One region of the Viridibacillus sp. KH_047 genome, then DNA from elsewhere that is predicted to be linked to it. Evidence: predicted binding sites of a transcription regulator. Region 1 holds the regulator's gene; the other holds the start of a gene.
What was found. Region 1 encodes LexA, which represses DNA repair genes until DNA is damaged. Its sites were predicted from a motif close to CGAACATATGTTCG; they were not measured.
Positions count from the first base shown of each region.

Region 2: AC3IS5_RS18525 (YolD-like family protein) is a predicted target of LexA. The motif match lies at 1,622-1,635, and genes of this name have one in related genera.

Region 1 covers NZ_CM174479.1:3,095,009-3,098,439, reverse strand. The annotation lists gene AC3IS5_RS15305 (hypothetical protein) at 160-360, shown strand; gene AC3IS5_RS15300 (hydrolase) at 539-829, opposite strand; gene lexA (transcriptional repressor LexA) at 1,263-1,883, opposite strand; gene yneA (cell division suppressor protein YneA) at 2,050-2,364, shown strand; gene AC3IS5_RS15285 (YneB family resolvase-like protein) at 2,361-3,017, shown strand; gene AC3IS5_RS15280 (DUF896 domain-containing protein) at 3,084-3,320, shown strand; gene tkt (transketolase) at 3,414-3,431, shown strand, end outside.
Region 2 covers NZ_CM174479.1:3,780,986-3,784,416, reverse strand. The annotation lists gene AC3IS5_RS18535 (DsbA family protein) at 1-548, shown strand, start outside; gene AC3IS5_RS18530 (disulfide oxidoreductase) at 541-978, shown strand; gene AC3IS5_RS18525 (YolD-like family protein) at 1,266-1,598, opposite strand; gene AC3IS5_RS18520 (RDD family protein) at 1,874-2,308, shown strand; gene AC3IS5_RS18515 (hypothetical protein) at 2,599-3,240, opposite strand.

The DNA.
Region 1 (3,431 bases):
ATGAAGAGTAAGAATTTATTGTCGCCCAGCAAGACGAATATTTCACAAGTATGGAATGCAAGCATGAAAACGGAAAGCTAAGTTATGAACAATTTGCAAAATTATCGTTGAAAATAGCCGAATGGACACAGCGGCTAAATGGATTGGAGATAATGGAAGATGAGCGAGATTGAAAGAGCAGTAAATCATATAGAAATAGCCATTGGAACTATTAAACGTTTCGGTTATACAGATAGGTTGGAACAACAATTTGAATCACACCTAAACACAAGCATGAGCCACAAAGGGCTTTGTAGAGATAAGGCGACAGATTACGCCATAAAAGTTGCTGGACGGTTAAATATGCAGGGGAAGGGGTGAGTGGCGTGATGGGGAATCATTTAGGAAGGTGAATACGTTTTATTGTCCAGGTGACAACATGCACGAATGGCAAATACTTTCTATGTACGGTTGATAGCCTACGCTTAAATAAATTCCGATGATTCTCTTGCTGATCAGAAAGGCCTCTTCCATAAAGAAAGAGACCCGTTATTACTTATTAATTTGCTTCAATACGAATAGCTTGAATTTCTTGGCAGTCTACGATAAGTGTTGAACCAGGTTCAGTTTCTGGATCATTAAAGAATGCGCAACAATTTTTCTGATCTAAGGTAATAAAAACGACATCTTCTAACACCGAACCACCTTTTAAGAAAACATCAACTTCAGTCTGTGTTTGCAATCGTCTTAATTGATCACATGCGCAACCATTACAACGATGTTCTTCTTTTTCATGGTGATGTTGCTTATCACACTTATCACACTTACAACCATCTCTATTAATACTCATTTTCAAGACCTCCTTTCCGATTCGAATGACTTACATTGATAACATATGGTTTAAAATGAAAAGAGGTTGTGCAATTTGTCCAACAATAAAAAAAATAGTTGTTTTTGGGAAGTATCCTAGTGGTATTTACGAAAACTGTTGGATTAATTCTTTGTCATACGAAGTCTGCATTTATGAGAGGTATAATAGGGGGTGGATCAATTTTACGATTCGTTATTTTGCTGATTTTCTTTACTTGTTTTTCGATTTCTCTTTTTGTGTAACCGAATAATACTTAAAGTAACTAAAATAGAGAATAAATCACGATAACGATATATGTGGCCTGCGTTATATAAAATGTGCGAATATATGAATAATATATTTTGGTTATGTATAAAAAAAGATTGCAAGAATCCATATTTCACTGATTCCTACAATCCGATATAGTTGTACCTTATAATACGTTACGATACAAACCAACTACTTTTCCTAAAATGGAAACTTGATCTACGATAATTGGCTCCATTGAAGAGTTTTCTGGCTGTAAGCGGAAATAAGATTCCTCTTTAAAAAATCGTTTTACAGTTGCTTCATTATCCTCTGTCATCGCTACAACAATTTCACCATTACTTGCGGTTGCTTGTTGTTTCACGATTACATAGTCTCCATCTAATATACCAGCTTCGATCATAGATTCGCCCATAATTTCAAGCATGAAAATTTGATCTTCAGTTGTTCCATAAGAATCTGGAATAGGGAAGTATTCTTCAATATTCTCAATTGCCGTAATAGGAAGGCCTGCAGTAACTTTACCAACTAGTGGTACATGTACAACACCTTGTTTTGCGATTGTAGAATCTTGTTGATCTAAAATTTCGATTGCACGAGGTTTCGTTGGATCTCGTCGAATCAGCCCTTTGCTCTCAAGTCTAGCAAGATGTCCGTGGACTGTAGAACTTGATGCAAGACCAACTGCTTCACCAATTTCACGGACGGAAGGTGGGTATCCTTTAGTGCGAACTTCCTCTTTGATGAAAGACAATATATCTTCTTGTCTTTTCGATACTTTTTTCAATCCAATCACCTCTTTATCTCATACTATGTAAAAGTTATTAATAGTATAGCATTAGCGAACAAACAGTGCAAACATAAGTTCGAAAAAGCCGTTGACAAAAACAAATGTTCGGTTTATATTGAGAACATACATTCCGAACGGGTATTCGAAAAAGGGGAGAATAAGTGTGAGTTGGTTCAAAAAAAATCAATATATTACATTACTTTTTGGATTTTGCGTAATATTTACAACAATATTAGTGGTTGCAAATAGTGGGAAAACATCATATAAAGAAATTAAAGTTCATGACGGAGATACTTTAATTTCTCTTGCAGATAGATATAAAGGTAAAATGGCTGACCATGAATGGATAGCAAAGGTTAAAAATGAAAATAATTTAATTGACGATACTATTTATGCGGGGCATACTCTAATAGTTCCGGAACATGATAATTTTAAAGTTCCAAATATAGGAGTAGAAGTGGCGAGTGATAATAAATGAAACAAAAAATAGCAATACTCTATTGTCGTGTAAGTACTGAAAAAGATACACAAGATACTTCGCTTGAAAGGCAAGAGATTGAGTTAAGGGAATTTGCAACGAGTAAAGGCTATGAAGTTGCACAAGTCTTTACAGATCGACATAGTGGATATGATATTGATCGGGAAGGATTACTTGATTTACTTGAGAGTGTGAAGGAATATGAACAACCAGCACTATTTGTTCAAGATGAGACACGTTTAGGACGTGGCAATGGCCGAATGGCGGTACTTCATTTACTGCAAAAAACGAATACAGATATTTTCACATTAAGTGACGCAGGTCACGCCCGGCTAAATGAGATGGACGCTATGTTGCTAGAAATTCTAGCGATAGTCGAAGAGTATCAACGTAAATTACATAATGCGAAAATCCGTAGAGGGATGAGACGAGCTGTACAGAACGGATACAGGCCAGAAAAAAATTTAAAAGATCGAGGAAATCCTGAGGGTAGAGATCGCATAGATGTTCCAATTGAACAAATCATTCAACTTAGACAGAAGGGTATGACATTTGAAGAAATTGCAGACACTTTGAGAGGATTGGGCTTCCAAGTAAGTAAAGCGACAATTCATCGAAGATTTATGGAATTTAAAGAGAAAAATAAAGACTAAAAGCTTGCGCTTGCGGTCTTTTTTGCATACCTTTGTATTAAGGTCTGTATGAAAGGTGAGAAATAAATGTTATCAAAAGAAAAATTACAACGTATAAGTGTACTTTCTAAAAAATCAAAGTCACAAGGTTTAACTGTAGAAGAAGCAAAAGAACAAACAGCACTTCGTAAAGAGTACTTAGACACATTTCGATCTTCAATGCGTGAGACGATTGAAAATGTCCGTGTTTTCGATCCAGAGGGAAATGAAGTAACGCCTGAGAAGTTACGTCAAAAACAAAATAAGAATAATCGGTTAAATTAAACACATATTTATAGAGAAAACATTGTTTTATATTAGATTTTTGACTAAAATATATTAGTACACTATTTAGCTTAAGAAAGGATGTCTATTAAAATGACTCAACAAGCAGAT
Region 2 (3,431 bases), 690 kb from region 1:
TAACAGGACAACCCTTATTAGGTCAAGAAAGTGCCCCTGTAACTGTTGTCGAATTCGGAGATTATAAATGCCCTTCATGTAAAGCATGGGGAGAAACTGTTTATCCTAAACTTGTAGAAGATTATATCTTATCAGGAGATGTTAAATTCTCTTATGTGAATGTCTTATTTCATGGTAACGAATCTATCTTAGGGGCGATGGCTGCAGAATCTGTCTATAAACAGGATCCCGAGGTTTATTGGGATTTTCATAAAGCCTTGTTTGATGCTCAACCAGCAGCTAACCATGATGGATTATGGATCACTACGGATAAAATACTTGAACTTGCAGATAAGATGCCTTCAATTAACCTAGAACAACTAAAACAAGATGTTGAACAAGAAATAACAATGAAACAAGTAAATATAGATAAGGATTTGTATACAAAACATCATGTATCTCAAACACCTACCGTTAACATCAATGGAGTCGCAATGGAGGACCCATTTGATTATGAGGCAATAAAAGAAGCAATTGATCGTGAACTTAAGGATGATAAAAATGAATAAAGTTCAAAGTAAAAGTGAAAAGAAGGTATGGGTATTATACTTTGCTTGGGTTGTATCCGTTGTTGCTACATTAGGAAGCCTTTATTTTAGTGAAATTAGAGGGTTCATACCTTGTGATCTTTGTTGGTTCCAACGCATTTTCATGTATCCATTAGTGGTGATATTAGGAATCGGAACTTTTCAAAGCGATATTTCTGTGAAAAAGTTTGTATTACCTCTTTCTATTCTTGGTGGTTTCATTTCGTTTTTTCATTACCTCGAGCAAAAAGTTCCGGGCTTCGGTGGAATCAAACCTTGTGTGAGCGGTGTTCCCTGTAGCTCTGAATATATTAATTGGTTAGGTTTTATTACAATTCCTTTTTTAGCACTAATCGCTTTCACATTAATAACTATTAGTATGATTTTCTTGTTTTCCAAGAACTCCAAATAAAATAGTATAGAAATTTTTTTGAAGAGGCAAATCGCGGTATTAAGCGATACGGGTGCAGCATTAATTGTTATTTTAAATGCCTTACGATTGTTAAAGTTTAAATAATATTCATCTATTATAGAAGGGTAATCGTTGACGCTTTTTTTGGTTAATTTTGTAAAAAAGGCTTACTTACTGTTAATGTTAATCAACAGCTAAGTAAGCCTTTTCTATTTCCATCAAGAAGTGAATTTGTAGTTTAAATAAGGGGCTCTTGTCTCACCAATATATTTTGAGCTTGAAGTAATTTATTCTTCAATAGTTGCATCTATAATATCAAAGAACTTTATACATAAAAGCCCATCATAAGAGGATTCAATAGAAATTTTTTTGTTTAAATAGTCAATTTTATCAATAATACCTTTAATGATCTTAAGAGAATTATTTGAATAGTATTGGACTTCAAGTTTCAATTTATTATTTAAAGCGTTTTGAATTATGAAATTTATCTCTTCAGACTTTTGCTCATCAATTATAGGTTTGGGGACATCGTTATTTGCTTGCCATTCTCTCAACAAAGCTACATGTTCCGGTAACATGATAGAAGTACTCCATTTTTTATTTCCGCGATCCCTCAACATATATTTATCTCTCCTTATAAATAAGAACGTTTGTTCTGTTATTGTAACTTAGTTCTTATAATAAAATCAAGATAGATGCATATCAAAGAAAACATATTAACAATGATAAAATCATTGTTAATATAGGGGTTAATAAAAAAAACTCTTGATATGAATTTATTAAACTGGAATTTCACGTATTATATCCTGGAGAACAAATGCTCAATATGTGAAGCGGTGTATCATACACTAATGATGGGTACGTGAGTTAATAAAAGCGAAAGGGGAAAGTGGCAGTGGATTATGGAGGATTTTGGATCCGTTTCTTAGGGACAATTATTGATAGCGCTGTCGTTATGGTGGCGATAGCATTAATTGGTGTCGTTTTAAAAGTTCCAAAAGGTGTCATATCGGAAATGATATTTGGTGATGAACTATATCTATCAACTTACCCTTTATATAGCTGGATTCTCATTATCGTAGGCATATTATATTTTGTCGGACTACCAGCAACGCCATGGAGAGGGACCGTCGGAAAAAAAGTGCTAGGCATAGAAATTGTTGATACGAACGGTGATACAATCTCTATTTTCCGTAGCATCATTCGAAATATTGCTCGAATCTTTAGTGGACTTCTACTCTGTCTTGGCTACTTAATCGCCGCATTCCACCCGCAAAAACGAGCTCTGCATGATTTGGTTGCAAATACTTATGTAGTTAATGTTAAATGAGTAAATAAATAGTAACGCAGAGTCCTCGGTATTGTTTAGTAAATAAGTTTATACATGGATTAGCTAAGTAAGGTTATTTGACAGATATACGGGAAAAGTTAAATGATTTAAATCTTAAAAGTCATGTGAAAAAAGTGGAGTTTACATTAATTAAAGAGATAGTCACAACTAAAACAATTAAATTTTAAAAAAATGTATAAAACCCACTCGAAATGCCCAATACTATACCAACTCCCCATTGGAATGTAAAAATTCCATCCTTAAAAAACCACCCTCCCCCGGGTGGTTTTTTATTTTGCCTCTAATTTTTCCTTCATTTCTTTAAAAGAATAAAACAAAAAATGTTTTTGTATCCCTCTTACTTTTGTGGTAGCTGCATGTGCTTCTTTTTCGAATGTCTGGAAATCTTGCTGTTCATAGGCGATTAAACTTTCAATTGCGTGTGGCATCCATTCCTTTTTTAGGTTGGGTATGAGTGATCTTGCTACCTCGAAGTGGCCGAGTAAAGTTTCAATATGGGCGATAGTGTAGCTACGAATAGGTTCTTTTTGAAGTTGCTTTGCTTCTACTAAAGCAGTTTCAAAATCTTTGTCCAGAGTAGCTAGCAAAGAGCGATAATTGTGTTGTGAATCCTGTTGTTTATAACTGCTTAGTATTTTTTGTACGCTTAACTTTTGCTCTGTTAAGCTTTCATGTGCAACCGCGTATGGGTAAGCAAATGCGAGTTTTGTTTTATGCTTTGTTATAAAGCGGTCCATTTTGCTAAGGTTGTTAGACCAAAACAAAGTGTTGCAGTATGGGAACATTGTGAGAGCGAAGACATACATAAATAGTAAGGAAAAGACTACGACTATAGGTAAGTCCATTATAAGTAGGAATGTACAGCTGATGATGGCGACCAAATAAATCATAGTTAGTTTAAATAAATGCATCGATCCCACTCCTTTTGTTTATTATAAAATAAACAAAAAATAATTGTATCGTAAACAAACTGTCCTTTGCGAAAAAACGATTATTGTGTTTTAGAAATATACATTGTATAATCGAATTATTAAAAACATTGATAAATCAACGTATTTTTGTTGTTATTTGTGTTTTCTAGAAATACATTTGTAATCTCTAG